DNA from 3 places in the Vibrio sp. CB1-5 genome. Region 3 is predicted to be linked to each of the others. Evidence: predicted binding sites of a transcription regulator. Region 3 holds the regulator's gene; each other region holds the start of a gene.
What was found. The regulator PurR, encoded in region 3, represses purine synthesis genes. The targets are predictions, from matches to a motif close to TNANGNAAACGTTTNCNTNA.

Region 1 (5,808 bases), on a different contig from region 3:
GACTGACGATGCAGCTGAAGGCTTAATGCTCAAAAAGCGTCATGAAATTTATCACCCTGGACGAAACAACAGCTTAATTAAAGTAAAAACCGTTCAAGATACAGAAGGGATTGTCGTTGGATATAAACCAGGAAAAGGAAAGTATGATGGCATGATGGGAGCAATACTCGTTGAGATAAACGGTGGTGTTCGGCTGTATATTGGTACAGGTTTTACCGATGAAGAGAGAGCTAATCCTCCAGCAATAGGCAAGATGATTACGTTTAAGCACAATGGTTGGACTGAAAACGGCATTCCGCGCTTTGCGCGATACCATCGTATACGAGAGGAAGAGTAGTAAAGATAAGGCTTTTATCGATTCACCACTGAGGACAAGTCGCGACCACAGCGTTTAAAAAGACGTTTCCAGTAATCGACGTGTGCTCGACTTGCTTGTTTGAAAGCGAGATGCCTTGCCTCAAGGTTGTAGCCGCTGTCATCCTTGGTCTGGAGCAGTGCCGTTACAAACAGAGTTTGAGCGGACAATGCCTGATATTCAGAATCTAGGTAAGAGAGGTAGGGTTGCACCTCCTTGACAAATACGTTGTTGAAGACGTTGACCAGATAATTAAAGCGTGAGATGTCGCGGTTTTTACCACAAGGAATGCTATCGTCATATTGATTGAGTTGCGCTGTGACCGTTTGTAACCATCTCTCACTCGCTTCCAAAGAAAAGGCCAAACGCCCAATCACGTTCTGTTTCTCTAGTACTTCTTGATAGTCAGTCAGTAGTGGCGGACGTTCAAGCGTTCCACGTTCATTGGTAGCTATGAATTTGGCAACAGCATTGAAAGCGTCTAATGGCTCTCTTATTTGTAATGCATAGCTGGCATCGCGCTTCACAATCCAATCCGAACCACTTAGTTGCAGCCGCATGGCATCACTGGTGTAAACAAGATTAAAAAAGTAGTCAGGTAAGTACTGGTACTTCACATCCAAGATTTTCTGTAGACTCTCTTTAAGCTCTGGATCAATTTGGTTTGAAGTCAAGCAGCGCTCAAGTCCATCAATAAGCTGCAGTTGGTAGTCGAAATTTCGAAACTGATCCTGAACTTTGCCAAGCACTGAGTTACGCTCTGCAATTAAGCCAAATAGATTGCATTTTCGTAGCTGATAGCTGTCCACTAGACCAAGAGTCGTACGTGGTATTTCTTTGGTAAGCTGACGCTTTGCAGGAAGCTCGACAAGCTCAAAAACTGGGGCAGGGAGTAGTTCGCGTTGCTGAATATTGGCAATGCGCTCCTGGTAATCAAGAAAGCGTTCATTCGGTGTATCGCTAAAACAACCTGTCATCACCGCAACAAAAAGCATTAATGATGACTTGGCGATTAATTTCATTGAAAGCGAAATCTCTTTAGTGCGCACGGTAACCCTGACTCCCTGAGGTGCGAGTGAACATATGTCTGCTTCAATTACCTGTTACGTAATCTTAGTGCATAGTTGATCAGTAGGAGGTTTGAGATAAATGCCTATCTTCTCACAAACCTCAAGCAATAGATCTTTTACTATGGATGGGAACTGATGACTCGAACAATGGAGCTGAAATGAGTGAGCAAGTAAAACTGGACTACGTCGAATTTGCGGCCAGTGATTTAGACAAAACAAAGCGTTTCTTTACTGCTGTATTTGACTGGTCTTTTCAGGATTACGGTGATGACTATACAGCGTTTGAAAACCAAGGTTTGAATGGTGGATTCTATCGTGCAGACTTGTGTTCAACCGCAGCGAGTGGCGGCGCATTACTGGTCTTCTACAGTGCCAACATAGAGGCAACATACAAAAAGGTTGAGGCCAACCAAGGCGTGATTATTCGCGAAATCTTTGACTTTCCCGGCGGTTGCCGCTTCCATTTTACTGAGCCGAGTGGCAACGAGTTCGCTGTTTGGTCTGAGCCACGTTAGTATCAACGTGCTGAGTCGATAGTAAAAAGCAGGCTCCGAATCATTCCAGAGCCTGCTTTTGTGCGTTAATAGAACGCGTGAACTTAGTAAATGACTTTCACCTTCTTCGCACAGCTTACTGCTTCGTCTACTGCTGTTTCTAGTGATTTACGTTTCGTCAACACCACACCTAATCGGCGGCGACCATCAATATCTGGCTTACCAAACAGGCGAACTTGCGTTTGCGGCAGAGCTAGTGCTTCATCTAGACCTTCAAAACGAATGTTGTTTGAAGTGCCCTGACCAAGAATCACCGCAGATGCTGCAGGTCCATATTGAGCGATATTGTTTACTGGTAGGCCAGTGAATGCGCGAACATGAAGAGCAAATTCTGACATCTCTTGAGAGATAAGTGTGACGAGGCCAGTATCGTGAGGGCGAGGTGATACTTCGTTGAAAATCACCTTATCCCCTTTTACGAATAGCTCGACACCGAAAATACCGTAGCCACCAAGTGCGTTAACGACTTGTTCCGCGGTGTATTCAGCGGCTTTACGTGCGTTTTCCGTCATTACTTGTGGTTGCCAAGACTCGCGGTAGTCACCATCTTCTTGACGATGGCCGATAGGCGCGCAGAAGTGGACACCGTCGACAGCACGTACCGTTAGCAATGTAATCTCGTAATCAAAGTCGATAAAACCTTCAACGATCACTCGACCGGCACCAGTGCGGCCACCTTCTTGCGCATAAGTCCATGCATTTTCGATGTCTGCTTCCGTTTTAATGACGCTCTGGCCTTTGCCCGAGGAGCTCATGACTGGTTTTACTACGCAAGGCACACCAACGTGTTCAACAGCAGCCTTAAAGTCCTCGTAGTTATCAGCAAACTGATAAGGTGAGGTGTTCAATTCAAGCTCTTCGGCTGCGAGGCGACGAATACCTTCGCGGTTCATGGTCAACTTAGTTGCATTCGCGGTAGGGACAACGTTAACACCTTTGCTTTCAAGCTCTACTAACTTGTCCGTTGCGATGGCTTCAATTTCAGGAACCACATAGCTTGGTTTTTCTTTTTCGATGATGGCTTCGAGTGCTTCCCCATCTAACATGTCAAGTACATAGCTACGGTGAGCGACTTGCATTGCTGGTGCATCTTCGTAGCGATCACAGGCGATGACTTCTAAGCCAAGTCGCTGACATTCGATGGCGACCTCTTTACCCAGTTCACCAGAGCCCAACAGTAGTACACGTGTAGCGTTTTCACGAGTTGCTGTACCAAACATATAAAATCCTTGACGTTCATGAGGAAGAATTGCCGGGGATCATACTGGATTATCTTCAAAAAGCAAACGTTTGCGCGGAAAATATATTGAGATATTTGAATCGTTAAAAAAATAGCCTCGCGATAGGGCGAGGCTATGATTATTGTTCAATAAAGCTGCTTGCGTTCAATAGAACAGTTGGCTAAAGAGCGACATATTCCAATGGAATATCTGGGTCGATTGCTTCAAGCGTCGCTTGTGTATCGGCGAGGTGGCTGATTTTACCGGAGGCCATCTCTGCAAGTGCCACGAGTTGAATATTTTCGAACGACTGCCCAGCGAGTAATAGTTGCATGAAAGCAACTTGAAGTGGAGGCAGGCTAGGGTTGAATGCTGCATTTTCCGCATAAGCACCTTTGTAGGTTTTACCGTCTTTAGTGCTAATAGCAACGCCGCTAAGGTTCTTAGTATATGGTGAGTGGCTTTGATTAAGCGCATCAACAGCAGAGAGAACCAATGTGTCTGTTTCATCGGTTGAGAGCCCATGTTGTTTAGGACTCATTAGCGCATCGGTAATACCTAAATCTTTAGGACCAAACGATTCTGGTAGGTACTCTTGTAACGTCATCTCATCTCGTTGAGGCAATTGCACAACCAAAGAATCGGCGGTGGTAAGCTCATTCATGAATTGACGACAGTGGCCACAAGGACTGTAGTTGATGGTGATGTCCTTCAGGCCAGTTTCACCTTTCATCCAAGCATGGCTGATAGCGGACTGCTCGGCATGGACGGTTTGACCAAGTTGAGCTCCAATGATTTCCATGTTAGCACCAAAATAAAGGCGTCCGGACAATCCACGAACGATCGCGCCAACAAAAAACTCTGAAATCGGCGCATAGGAATACGCAGCTGCAAAAGGTAAAAGGGCGACACGCAGCTCGCTATCGTCAAGACCAGACAAAGCCTGGAGCTTTTCAAACTGCTCTTTGGATAAAGTCGCATCGAAATCTGGAGCCGATAAAATAGGCTTTAAAAAGGTAGCAATATGCTTTGGAGTGTCGGCCAACGCAGAATCAAAACGATCAGTCATGCGGTTTCCTATGTGATCAAGTGTTTTTTATATTCTAAGCAAGTTCTCAGGATATAAAGGTGATTAGAATCACGTTAAATAATGCAATATTTGCAAATGTTGCAATATAAGAGTGACATCACACAAAAAATCGAGTTGCTAGATCTGACAACCCGCAATAGGTATTAGTGAAGCCAATGGCTCAACCAAATCGAAAAGGCGAACATCGACGGCGCAAGCACTGAGGTAATGACACCGCATATTACCAATGCTAGGGAGCTAAACGCGGCATCGCGAGGATCTTTTTCAGCGCTTGTGGCAGTGCCTAGGGCATGAGATACCGTTCCCATAGTAAGACCTTTCGCAATCGGGTGGGTGACGCCTAATAGTTGGTAAATTGGATAGGCCATAATGGCACCGAATAGGCCAACAAGTAACACAAGGATGGCTGCAATCGCAGGCTCGCCACCGAGATGGCTAGAAACTTCCATCGCGATAGGAGTAGTTACAGACTTACCAAGTAAGCTAGCAATAAGCTCCATGTCTGCACCGAGCAATACGGCGATAATCGATGCTGTAAACATAGACGCTATACTTCCCACACCGCAGGCCAGGGCAATGATTCGCCAGTTTTGGCGTATCTGAGGAAGTTGCTCATACAGGGGATAGGCTAGGGCAACAACCGCAGGTTGAAGCAAGTAACTGATCCACTCGTTGTCAGCGTAATAGGTATCAAATGGTACATTCAGTACCAGTAGCAGAGGGATCAGCATTGCGATGCTAAGTAAAAGCGGATTGAAAATGGGATTCTTTGCTTTTATGGCGATAAAGCGCGCAATAAAAAACACGATGACGGTGACAGGAAGCCACATATTATTTGTCTCCCTTCTTTAAAAAGCGATCAAGGAACACCGAAAGCACAATCAATACGATCAAAGAGCCACCCACAGCACTAGCTAGAATAGGGAGTGCGTTGCTCACTAGCATATCGAAGTGATTCATCAGGCCGACACTTATCGGTACAAATAGCAAAATCATATAGCGAATAAACACATGAGCTCCGGGTTGCACTAAGTGAACCGGAATTAGGCCGCTAGCTAGGCCGGAAAATAGAAGCAACATGCCAAACACACTTCCAGGGATGGAAACGTCAAGTAGGCTTTGAAGGGCGTTACCTAACCAAAGTGAAACAAAAATAACGGCAAAAGAGGCTACATAGCGAAGCACGGTTTTTAGCATGGCTTCCTCTTAGTAAAAATAGTGTGTACATACAGTGGGCAGCCTAAACATAGACTCATTAGACTGCCATTCGACTACGAGGATGGAGGTGTTAAGAAACGAGACGCTCCACGTAGCGGTAGACGGATTTTAGTATGGCGAGCTTTTTCTCGTCAGACTCATGTTCGTGAACTAAGTTTTCCATATTTAGCATGTAATCTTCAATACGACTTTCGAAAAACTCACGACAATGATTTGCCCACCTTGTCTGCTCCGACTCATCAAGCGTCCAAGCGAAATGGCGCGCGCGATATCGGAACAGCAGAGGCTCAATTCTAGAATC
Region 2 (5,808 bases), on a different contig from region 3:
ATGGGAAAACGAAAGTTATCGTTACCGATTAATACAGCCACTCAAAGCTAAGTTCAGGCTGCGCCGGCTTTCCCAGCTCGCTCATGCCATCAGTCACAAGTTCTTCAGTTGCAGTATTGGTTGGCGCTACGCCGCTCTCACTCTGTTCAACTGCCGTGCCTTGCTCTGGTGTGATCATCTCTTCTGTTGCTAGCACTTCGCCGTCTTGAACGGGCGCTTGCACAGGAACCTCTACTGGTGCTTGTTCAAGTTTTTTCACCAAACCCAATTTCAGCACTTCTTCTTCAAACGCTTCTAGTGAACCAAGCAGAGACACACGCATTGTCACGACATCACCACTCACTTCAGCCACATCGACTTTTGCTGTTGAAGCTAAGCGACCAAGAGCACGCTCGAGTGTGAAAAACGCATCAGCACTGCTCATACGAGAGAAAGACACAGAGATCATACCTGCGCTCTCGCCCAGCGTCGTCGCCGCATTTTGAGAAGCATAGTAATCGCTGATCTCATCAATAGCGCTGGCAATAGCAAGTTCACCAGATGTTGAGCCCGTCACTGGCGATAATGTGTTTTTACCGAGTTTGTCTGGCGTTTGGTCGTACAGAGTGTAGCGAAGATTATTGCCTTGCAGGCGAATCACCGCAATAGCATCAACCGGATAGCGCGCCGTTGCCTCTGCAATAGGGTCGACAAAACTACCCCAAAGGTCCGTGGTTTGAATCCCTGTAATGTCGTCAAAGTCACCAATTGGGAATGTAATTGGCAACCCCCGGCGATTGGCTTCTTTTTTCAGCTGGCTAGCGGCTTGCGAGTTACTATGCTCCCAAACGATGGTGCGGTCATAGCCACTGTCTTCCACCAGCCATACCATGACGTTCTTACGTTCAACAGGCCACGACGGCAAATCAGCTTGCGTCAGTAGCGTATTGATTTGCTGACTATTAAAGCTCAAGCGCATCGCCTGCTCACCGTCCACTTGAGTGTAGCCAAGCTGAGTGATGTATTGAGAGCTCTTACCTAATGCCTTTTTTACAACCGGGTTGGACGCTGCATTGAGATCACCACTGGCCTTAACCAACACCTCTAACATGCCTTTTTGGCGTGCCAGTTCATCGGCATTCGGCTGCTGGGCATCCACTACTACTTCTGTCGAATAGATATCGACTTTTGTCAACGCATACGCTGGCAAAGCACACGCGGCGGCCAACAACCAAGCTAAATAACGCATAAGCATCCTAAATTACATACAGATAAGCGGAAATGATAAGCAAGTATGCGTTTTGGAGCAAGCTCACTACTTCAAGGTTTGGTCAATAAGTGAGTTTACTGGCTCGCATCGACAGATCAAATAGTAACTCACTCGAGCTATTGAGATTCAGGCAACAAAAACAGCGTTCTCTTTAACTAGATCATTAAGTAAACGATTACAAGATGCTAGAATCCCATCCGTTTTGCTTAACTCTTTTTGACTTGCTTGGAAAATCATTATGAAAACGATCTTACAAGGCTCGCAAATGCTGTTTGTCGCGTTTGGCTCCTTGGTACTCGTACCTCTTTTAACTGGCCTCGATCCTAACGTAGCATTATTTGGTGCGGGTGTCGGCACCTTACTGTTTCAATTGGTAACACGCCGCAGTGTGCCTATCTTCCTTGCCTCTTCGTTTGCCTTCATCGCGCCAATTATGTTTGGTGTGCAAACTTGGGGTATTGGTGCAACGATGGGTGGCCTAATGGCTGCGGGTGTTGTCTATGTACTAATGGGCGCACTAATTAAGGTGAAAGGTGTCGAAGTCATTCACAAGCTACTGCCGCCAGTGGTGGTTGGGCCTGTGATCATGGTTATCGGCTTGGGTCTTGCCCCTGTCGCAGTAAACATGGCGCTGGGGAAAACAGGCGATGGTGCCGTTCAGCTTATTGATGGTAATGCTGCGCTATGGATTTCAGCGATTTCGCTCATCGTCACCGTTGGCGTCAGTGTGTTCGCAAAAGGTTTCCTCAAACTTCTACCTATCGTGAGCGGTATTTTGGCAGGCTACGCGACCAGCCTCTTCTATGGTGTGGTTGATTTCACGCCTGTTGTTGAAGCATCTTGGCTATCGCTACCTAACTTCACTGCGCCAGAATTTAACATCAATGCGATTTTGTTCATGCTGCCAGTTGCCATCGCTCCAGCGGTTGAACACGTAGGTGATATGCTAGCTATTTCAAACGTAACCGGTAAAGACTACCTGAAGAAACCAGGTCTTCACCGCACAATTGCAGGTGACGGCGTGGCTACGATTGCAGCATCTTTGGTCGGTGCGCCGCCAAATACAACCTACAGTGAAGTAACGGGTGCTGTAATGCTAACCAAAGCATTTAACCCAGTAATCATGACTTGGGCTGCGGTCACTGCTATCGTCCTTGCACTAGTTGGTAAGCTTGGTGCGATTCTACAAACCATTCCTGTTCCAGTGATGGGTGGCATCATGATTTTGCTATTCGGTTCTATCGCAACCGTTGGTCTGAATACACTAATCAAAAACAATGTGGATCTGCATAAATCACGCAACCTAGTGATCGTTGCGATTACCTTGGTATTTGGTATCGGTGGTATGGCATTTGGTATTGGTGACTTCAGCCTTCAAGGCGTGAGTCTGTGTGGTATTGTTGCGATTATCCTCAACCAGATCCTGCCTCACGATCTTGGTGAGAACAAGGTTGTCGATAACGCTCAAATGGAAGACTAATTCCTACTGATACAAAAAAGGCTGACCAGTTGTCAGCCTTTTTACTATTTCCTATTTACAAGCAGAAAGTCGGAACTTATAGCGTACCGAAGATCTTGTCACCCGCATCACCTAGGCCAGGTACGATGTAGCCTTTGTCGTTTAGGCACTCATCGATAGCGGCTGTGTAAAGCTCAACATCTGGATGTGCTTTTTCTAGTGCTTCGATACCTTCAGGTGCAGCAACCAAAACTAGAACTTTAATGTGCTTACAGCCTTTCTCTTTTAGTAGATCGATAGTTGCGATCATAGAGCCACCTGTTGCTAGCATAGGGTCAACAACAAGAGCGATACGCTCGTCAATGTTCGATGCTAACTTGTTAAAGTATGGTACTGGCTCAAGTGTTTCTTCATCACGGTAGATACCCACTACACTGATACGTGCGCTAGGCATGTGCTCAAGAACGCCGTCCATCATACCAAGGCCTGCGCGTAGGATCGGCACTACGGTCACTTTCTTACCTTTGATTTGGTCAACTTCAACTGGGCCGTTCCAACCTTCAATCGTCACTTTCTCAGTTTCAAAGTCTGCAGTCGCTTCATACGTTAACAAGCTACCCACTTCGGTCGCAAGCTCACGGAAACGCTTCGTGCTGATGTCACCTTCACGCATCAAACCAAGCTTGTGTTTTACTAGGGGGTGTTTAACTTCAACAACTTTCATGTCCAACTCCGGCAAAATTTTACAAAACCTGCAAATTATACATGGTTTCTTTCACTATTTCAGTTAGCAATGTGGTCAAAATGGTATTTGTACGCAATAAAATGTCACAACAGACTGTAAATCCACAGAATGATGCTTCGATAAAATAGTTTGTATTTTCTTACGCAAACGTTTTCCTTTTTGGATAAACCCCTGTTAGAATAGCGCCGCTTTCACATCCATTTATTTATCGAGGACTGTCCCGTGAGCGGAAACAACACTTCCCTAAGCTATAAAGACGCTGGTGTAGATATTGATGCTGGTAACGCATTAGTTGACCGTATTAAAGGCGCGGTTAAGCGCACTCGTCGCCCTGAAGTAATGGGAGGCATCGGTGGATTTGGTGCTTTATGTGAGTTGCCAACAAAATACAAACACCCAGTATTGGTATCTGGTACTGACGGTGTAGGTACTAAGCTTCGCCTTGCTCTAGACATGAACAAGCACGACACCATTGGTATCGACCTTGTTGCTATGTGTGTGAACGACCTAATCGTTCAAGGTGCTGAGCCACTATTCTTCCTAGACTACTATGCAACGGGCAAACTTGACGTTGATACTGCTGCAGACGTGGTATCGGGTATTGCTGAAGGCTGTATCCAAGCAGGCTGTTCACTGATTGGTGGTGAAACTGCTGAAATGCCTGGCATGTACGAAGGTGAAGACTACGACGTTGCTGGTTTCTGCGTAGGTGTTGTTGAAAAAGAAGACGTCATCGACGGCACTAAAGTTGCTGCTGGTGATGCACTGATCGCTGTGGGTTCAAGCGGCCCACATTCAAATGGCTACTCGCTTATCCGTAAGATCCTTGAGGTGTCTGGCGCAGATAAAAACGAGAATCTGGGTGAGCGCACTATCGGTGAGCACCTACTAGAGCCAACTAAAATTTATATCAAATCAGCTCTTAAGATGATCGCTGAACACGATATCCATGCAATCTCTCACATTACTGGCGGCGGTTTCTGGGAAAATATCCCACGCGTATTACCAGAAGGTACTAAAGCCGTTATCGACGGTAATAGCTGGGAGTGGCCTACTATCTTCAACTGGCTACAAGAGAAAGGCAACGTTGATACATTCGAAATGTACCGTACTTTCAACTGTGGTGTAGGTCTCATTGTAGCGCTTCCTAAAGCGCAAGCAGATGCTGCAGTTGAACTGCTAAAAGCAGAAGGCGAGAACGCATGGGTAATTGGTGAGATCGCGACTGCAGAAGCTGGTGAAGAGCAAGTAGAGATCAATTAATTTCATGAAGAATATCGTTGTTTTAGTTTCAGGTAATGGTACCAACTTGCAGGCAATTATTGATGCCTGTGAGTCAACTATCTCGAATGCGAAAGTGCGTGCTGTTTTTTCTAACAAAGAATCTGCATTTGCACTGGAACGTGCGCGTAATGCTGGCGCCGAGGCTGAGTTTCTCGACCCTAAGCTGAGCGAAACACGAGAAGCATTCGATGCTGAGTTGATGCGTCGAATCGATGTGCACAAACCTGACCTATTAGTGCTAGCGGGCTATATGCGCATTCTTAGCGGTGAGTTTGTTCGCCACTATATGGGTCGAATGATTAATATTCATCCTTCGCTACTGCCTAAGTACCCAGGGTTGAATACGCATCAACGTGCCATCGAGAACTGCGATGAACACCACGGTACCAGTATCCACTTCGTTACAGAAAAACTGGATGGTGGGCCGATTGTTTTGCAGGCAAAAGTGCCAGTATTCGATGACGATACCGTCGAAACACTAGAGCAACGAGTTCAAAGCCAAGAGCATAAGATCTATCCATTGGTTGTAAAATGGTTTGTTGAAGATCGCTTGATCATGGATGGAAGTAGAGCCCTATTAGATGGCGAGGCTCTCGGGCCACAAGGCTACGCTGATAAATAGTTCAAACGCCAAACGGCATTGCGAATGATCTAAAAAGCGAGTGATTTTCATCACTCGCTTTTTTAATTTTATCGGCCTATCAAAACTACAAAGGCTCGGTCGGCGCTTGGCTTTTTGGCTTGGCCTCTGCAAATGCTACATCGGCTAGCTGTTCCACATTACTACCAACACGCTCACCAAAATGAAACAGGTTATACTCTCCTGGCTTCATTCGATGCCACGTTTCATTGCCGGTTAATGGCTGAGTCGCCACCACCGAAACCACATCGTTGGGTGTCGTTTCCTCTTGGAAATTGATAGTGACATTTTCATCCAGCAAAGTTGCTTTACCAAACGGTGCTTTTCGCGTAATCCAATAAAGGTGATTGGTGCAGTAAGTCATGACGTACTCGCCATCGCTCAGCAGCATGTTGTAGACACCAAGCTCTCTTAGTTCATCACAACACTCG
Region 3 (5,808 bases):
GCTTGGTATCAAACCTGCGGTTGTGCACGCTAACGACTGGCATACCGGTCTCATCCCATTTCTGCTCAAAACGCGTTATGCTGAAGACACACGCTTTAATGGCACGAAATCGGTGCTAACGGTTCACAACGCCATCTTTAAAGGCATCTTCTCTTACAGCCAGCTGGAAATCATTCCTGAGTTACATCTCTCTGGTATGGAGTTTCTGCAATATGGAGAAGGTTGGGTGAGTACGCTGCGTGCGGGTATAGCCTTTGCGGACAAAATCAACGCGGTTAGCCCAAATTATGCCGCTGAACTAGTAACGCCGCTGGGTTCTCATGGCCTTGTTGACGACTTTGTGCATCGCTCTAAGGATCTGCATGGCATCGTTAATGGTTGTGACTATTCCGAGTGGAACCCTAAGCATGACGAGTTTTTGCCGGCCAACTACAGTGATGAGCTAGAAAGCATGTTGTCTGGGAAGCTCGCTTCTAAGACATTACTTCAGCAAGAGTTAGGACTGCCTGAGCGCAACGTTCCTATGGTGGGCATGGTGTGTCGATTAACGCACCAAAAAGGCTTCCACTATATCCTGCCAATTTTGGACAAGTTCCTAAAGAATGATGTTCAGGTAGTGATTATCGGTACTGGTGAGCCACAAATCGCGTCTCATTTGAACGACCTAGCCGAAGAGTTTTCTGACAAGCTTAAGTTTGTCGAGGCATACAGCAACCGCTTTGCTCACTTAGTTGAGGCAGGCTCGGACTTTTTCTTGATGCCTTCGGAGTTTGAAGCGTGTGGTCTAAATCAAATTTACAGCATGGCTTATGGCACTTTGCCTATCGTGCGTAAGGTGGGCGGGCTTAAAGATACAGTCATTGATTTTGATGACGATCCTGTAAATGCAACAGGCTTTGGCTTTGATGAACCTTGCCACGATGCATTGCTGATTGTTTTGCAACGTGCACTGCTATTTTATCTGCAGCACCCTGAACAAATGCATGAAATGCAGCTACGTTCAATGCGTAAGGACTTTAGCTGGACTGAATCAGCGAAGGAATACATTAAGATGTATGACTTGGCACTGAGCCAGCAGTAAGCTCAATTTAAAAGCGGCAATCGCCGCTTTTTTTCATTTTTGGCTACACTTATTAATCATTTTTACCAAATTCATCGATAGTTTTTGCCTGTCGTCAGGCGAATTATGGTAACTTACTTCTAATTGCATCAAGAATATTGAGTACTATGTCAGAGAGTTTGCTGTTTCATAAAACGTATCAACACCCTACCAGTAACGAGTGGGTGGTTTTTGTGCATGGCGCAGGCGGTAGTTCAAATATCTGGTTCAAACAAATCCGTGCTTATCGTGAACACTTCAATTTGTTGTTTATCGACCTTCGTGGCCATGGTAAGTCGAATCAGTTTCTAAAAGACATCATGTCTAACAAGTACACCTTTAAAGAGGTGACGATGGACATTGTACGTGTGCTGGATCATTTGAAAATTCAGTCAGCACATTTTGTTGGCATGTCTTTAGGTACCATCATCGTTCGCAATATAGCGGAGCTCGCACACTCAAGAGTTCGCTCGATGGTGCTAGGTGGCGCTGTAACGCGTTTTAACACTCGTTCGCAGATCTTGGTGAAGATAGGCAACTGGAGTAAGCACATGATTCCTTACATGTGGCTATACAGCCTATTTGCTTACATTGTGATGCCGCAGCCGGGTCAAAAAGAATCTCGTCACTTATTCGTCCGTGAAGCGAAGAAGTTGTGTCAGAAAGAGTTTAAGCGCTGGTATCAACTGACAACAGAAGTGAACCCGCTTAATCGCTACTTCAAAGATCGTGAGTTGCCGATCCCGACTTTGTATTTGATGGGTGATAAAGATTATATGTTCATTAAGCCGGTCAAAGAGATGGTGGCTGAACATAAATCCAGCCGACTTTTAGAGATTAAAGACTGTGGTCATGTGTGCAATGTTGAAAGGCCAGATGAGTTTAATAAACACTCGATAGATTTCATCAAGTCAGTGGCATCTTAATCTGCTTTGGAGTTTGACAGTTCCAGCAAACCTCAAACTGCCCTTCATTGAGTTCGTCACATGCAAAACAATGCCAATCAGCGTGATTGGCATGTTGAGTTTTTAACTGCCACTGCTTGATAATGGCTTTTGCCATCATTGATTGTTCGATATCGAACAGCCAAACATAAGGCAGTGAACTTTCGTCAAAAGGCACTTCACCTCTTAGCCCAAATACTCCCTCACCGCGTACTTCACAGTGGATACCCTCTGAAGTCAGTTGTTGCTGCACGATGTGAGTCTCTGGTGGGTTATTACCGATAAAAATCTTCATCTATTCTTGTACCTGTGGCGAACGAGAAAGTCGAGCCATGATCCATTTAGCAATGAGCGGGAACAAACCAAGTAGCGCAAAGGAAGCCAATACTGTCGGCGACACTATGCCAGATAGACTATCAATGTTGGCAAGTTGCGTACCAGCGTTTAGATACACCGCAGTACCAGGTAGCATGCCTAGCTGACTCACCAGGTAGTACTTTGATGCACGGATTGGTGTTAGACCCATTAATAGGTTGATCAAAAAGAATGGGAATACTGGGATGAGTCTGAGTGAGAATAGGTAAAAGGCACCATCTTTCTCCACACCTTTATTAATGGTATCGAGCTTTGAACCAAACTTACTTTGCACCCAATCGCGAAGCAAAAATCGACTGCTCAAAAATGCCAGTGTTGCCCCAATGGTACTTGCGAATGAAACCAGTAATAAACTCGTCCAAAACCCGAATAGAGCAGCACCGAGCAAGGTAACGACTGCTGCTCCTGGAATGGAAAACGCGGTGATTGCGATGTAGGCAAAAAAGTAGGTAAGTGCCGCAGTAACAAAATTCGCATCGATGTACTCAGCAAGTGCGGCTTGCTGCGCTTTGGCGTTCTCGAGCGTAAGATGCTGACCAAAATTAACGCCTAAAAATATGATGATGGCAACCAGTACTAACCCAAGTATTAGCTTCTTGCTCATGACGATATCCTTTGTAATGTCTCAGTATTAGTGTAGTAGAAAGGGCAGGCGAGCTTTTCCTTTCATCTAATACGAAAAAAATCAGCCATAAGGCTGATTTTTTATTGGGAAAACCAAGGGTTAGTTGATTAAGCTAGCAAGCTCTTCTCGTTTGGTTTGTGGTATCACAGACCAGTGAGTGCCGTTGATGGCACCTTCTAGAGCCCATAGCAACTCAAGTCCAACTGAACTTGAATGGGTTCTTTGAATGGCTTTGAATGCCTCAACAGAACCGTGCTGCTGCAAATCGCACACAGATTCGATGCCGGCTTTCTTAAGCATACGCTCAGTCGCCAGTCGCAAATTAGGAAGATCTTTTAATCGGTTTGGCTTCGTCTCTGACTGTTGCTCTTTTTCAGTTTTTGCAAACGCGAGCGCTTGTTTAGCATGAGTCAAGATAGCGTCTTGATCTTGCCAACAATCGTCTGGTAGCGCGAAGTACTTAGTTACCACGGGAAATCCACGCTTTTTATAAACGTATGGTTTGTAACCTAGCTTTTTAAAGGTGGAAATGGTCTGATGGTCAGTTCTGATATGTAATTTGTTATTTACTGCCAATGCAAACATCGTATCATCTACGAAGATGCCAAATCCGCCGAACATGGATCGAGACTTTACTCTTCCAAGCTGAGCGAACAACTGCATTGAATCTTTTAGTATAGGATTGTCCATGCTTATTCTTTTCTCGGTGTTATTGATTGTGTCACCAAAATCAGGTCCGAGAGTATAGCAAACGGGTGTCAGAGCTCTGTTAAGCCGCCGCTATAACTGAGTCTTTTCCCTTGCCATCGGCAACCCCGCTACCTATCAATAAAATTGGTTTAGGCCGGAGGCTTTGCGTCCCACCTTTTCAGATGGTTTGCCCTGTGCGTGACACATATAGCATATAGGAAAACTATGTAAGTGATTGATTGTAGATTTTTGGAAATGTGATCTTGGTTCAAATAATGTTTGGTTATTTGTGCCTCAAGGTGAATAAAAAAATTGACATAAGCAGTGGAAAAGTTTGAATGGAGATCAAAAAAAAGTGCCGAAATCGGCACTTTTGTCAGCGTTAGGTTAGGGCTTTGACAGAGTCACGATCTACAATTTCTGGGTGCATTTCGAAAATGCGTTTTTCGTGACCTTTATCTTTGATTCGTTCTAGTAGAATCTCAAAGGCATTTTTACCAACACGTCGCTTCGGTTGGTGCACTGTTGTCAGCGGTGGCGAAAAGTATTCAGCCAGTTCAATATTGTCATAACCGATAACAGAGATATCTTCAGGTACGCGCACACCAAGCTGTTGCAGGCGACTCATCAATCCAAATGCCATTGTGTCATTAAAACAGAATACGGCCGTTGGTCTCTCTTCCATTGCAGCGATGCGGTTAGCAGCGATAACCGCAGTATCACATTCAAAGTTACCTTCTAGAATGCGATCTTCTTTCATCTCTATGCCTGCTTCCGCTAGCGCGCGTTTGTAGCCGATGATGCGTTCTTGGCATACCGCTTTTTCTAGGTGACCACTTAGGCAAGCAATGTCAGTATGACCTTTCTCAATCAGGAACTTAGTCGCTAGATAGCCACCTTCCTCTGAGTTATCGATGATCTTATCGGCTTGAGAGCTCTCTGGACCCCAATCCATGATCACTTTTGGAATGTCGGCGTGACGGTCAAGCATCTCAAGAAGCTCTTCAGTCAAGTCAGAACACATTACCAAAATGCCATCTACGCGTTTTTCCGCTAGCATTCGGATGTAGTCGCGCTGCTTCTCGTAAACACCACCTGTGTTACACAGAATCAGGGTATAACCTTGGCGGTAGCAGTAACTTTCTACACCATCGATCACTTCTGAGAAGAATAAGTTTGTCGATTGGGTAACCAACATACCAATGGTTTTAGTCGAGTTACATTTCAAACTACGAGCAACAGCACTAGGCGCATAGTTAAGTTCATCGACGGCAGCCATCACTTTTTCTTGTGTTGCTTCTGCAACAAAGCGAGTTTTATTAATTACGTGGGATACTGTGGTCGTGGAAACGCCAGCAAGTCGGGCGACATCTTTAATGGTTGCCATAGTGATATCCTATAAGTCGCGGCTTATTGAATTAGTGAGTAAACGTTTGTGCCGCTTTAATTTTAGTGGTTCCAGCGCTTTTGTGAATAAACGGATGCAAAAGCGGAAACCGGCAAGTGTATGCAAGCCTAAGTAGAATCGACAAATTGAGCTCAAAGCTCAATATTGACACCTAAGTGGAGGTGACTTTCTGTAATACCAATGGGCGATTGCATTTAAACGGCGGATTGTAGTCGCAGCTTAGTGAGCTGGCAATCATTTATCCCACAAATTTATAACTAAGGCGCAAAATTGACTCAGATGACTGAAAACCATGTTTGCACCTTTAGTGTGTGTTGCGCCTATTCGTTGAAATCGTAGTTAGTCGTTTTCATCCGTAAGGTAGGTCAGGTCTAACTGACAGAAGGCGTGTAAGAGGAGAGCAGCAGCAGAGTAGAAACCAAATTCATCAAACTGTTGGCACTTCTTAACAAACTGAGGTAACCAACTCATTAGATGAGTATTGATGAAGTCCGCTTGTTCGTGCAGTGCATCATTCATATGTGTGTCGTTTTCCAACTCGTTCGAACGGATGATGAGGTTACCTAAAAAATCGAGTTCGATGGCAAGGTGGTCCGCAGGCTCATTGAGATCTTTATTTACCGCGATACCGTGCTCGGCGAGCAGATCTGCCATATCTTGTGCAGGC

Region 1: a site for PurR is predicted at 3,258-3,277, ahead of purT (formate-dependent phosphoribosylglycinamide formyltransferase). Genes of this name have one in related genera too.
Region 2: a site for PurR is predicted at 3,593-3,612, ahead of purM (phosphoribosylformylglycinamidine cyclo-ligase). Genes of this name have one in related genera too.

What each region holds. Positions count from the first base shown of each region.
Region 1 covers NZ_JBJHPB010000017.1:46,017-51,824, reverse strand. The annotation lists gene ACJB0T_RS13230 (DNA ligase) at 1-337, shown strand, start outside; gene ACJB0T_RS13225 (DUF3080 family protein) at 352-1,377, opposite strand; gene ACJB0T_RS13220 (VOC family protein) at 1,584-1,940, shown strand; gene purT (formate-dependent phosphoribosylglycinamide formyltransferase) at 2,024-3,199, opposite strand; gene cdd (cytidine deaminase) at 3,381-4,268, opposite strand; gene ACJB0T_RS13205 (CidB/LrgB family autolysis modulator) at 4,433-5,119, opposite strand; gene ACJB0T_RS13200 (CidA/LrgA family protein) at 5,121-5,486, opposite strand; gene sbcB (exodeoxyribonuclease I) at 5,578-5,808, opposite strand, start outside.
Region 2 covers NZ_JBJHPB010000028.1:11,239-17,046, forward strand. The annotation lists gene ACJB0T_RS17620 (DUF8605 domain-containing protein) at 29-1,228, opposite strand; gene ACJB0T_RS17625 (uracil-xanthine permease family protein) at 1,488-2,729, shown strand; gene upp (uracil phosphoribosyltransferase) at 2,806-3,432, opposite strand; gene purM (phosphoribosylformylglycinamidine cyclo-ligase) at 3,676-4,716, shown strand; gene purN (phosphoribosylglycinamide formyltransferase) at 4,721-5,359, shown strand; gene ACJB0T_RS17645 (class II glutamine amidotransferase) at 5,445-5,808, opposite strand, start outside.
Region 3 covers NZ_JBJHPB010000007.1:74,429-80,236, forward strand. The annotation lists gene glgA (glycogen synthase GlgA) at 1-1,081, shown strand, start outside; gene ACJB0T_RS07325 (alpha/beta fold hydrolase) at 1,228-2,025, shown strand; gene ACJB0T_RS07330 (putative signal transducing protein) at 2,006-2,338, opposite strand; gene ACJB0T_RS07335 (TVP38/TMEM64 family protein) at 2,339-3,022, opposite strand; gene ACJB0T_RS07340 (TfoX/Sxy family DNA transformation protein) at 3,143-3,733, opposite strand; cyclic di-GMP riboswitch class I at 3,849-3,935, opposite strand; gene purR (HTH-type transcriptional repressor PurR) at 4,116-5,120, opposite strand; gene torD (molecular chaperone TorD) at 5,481-5,808, opposite strand, start outside.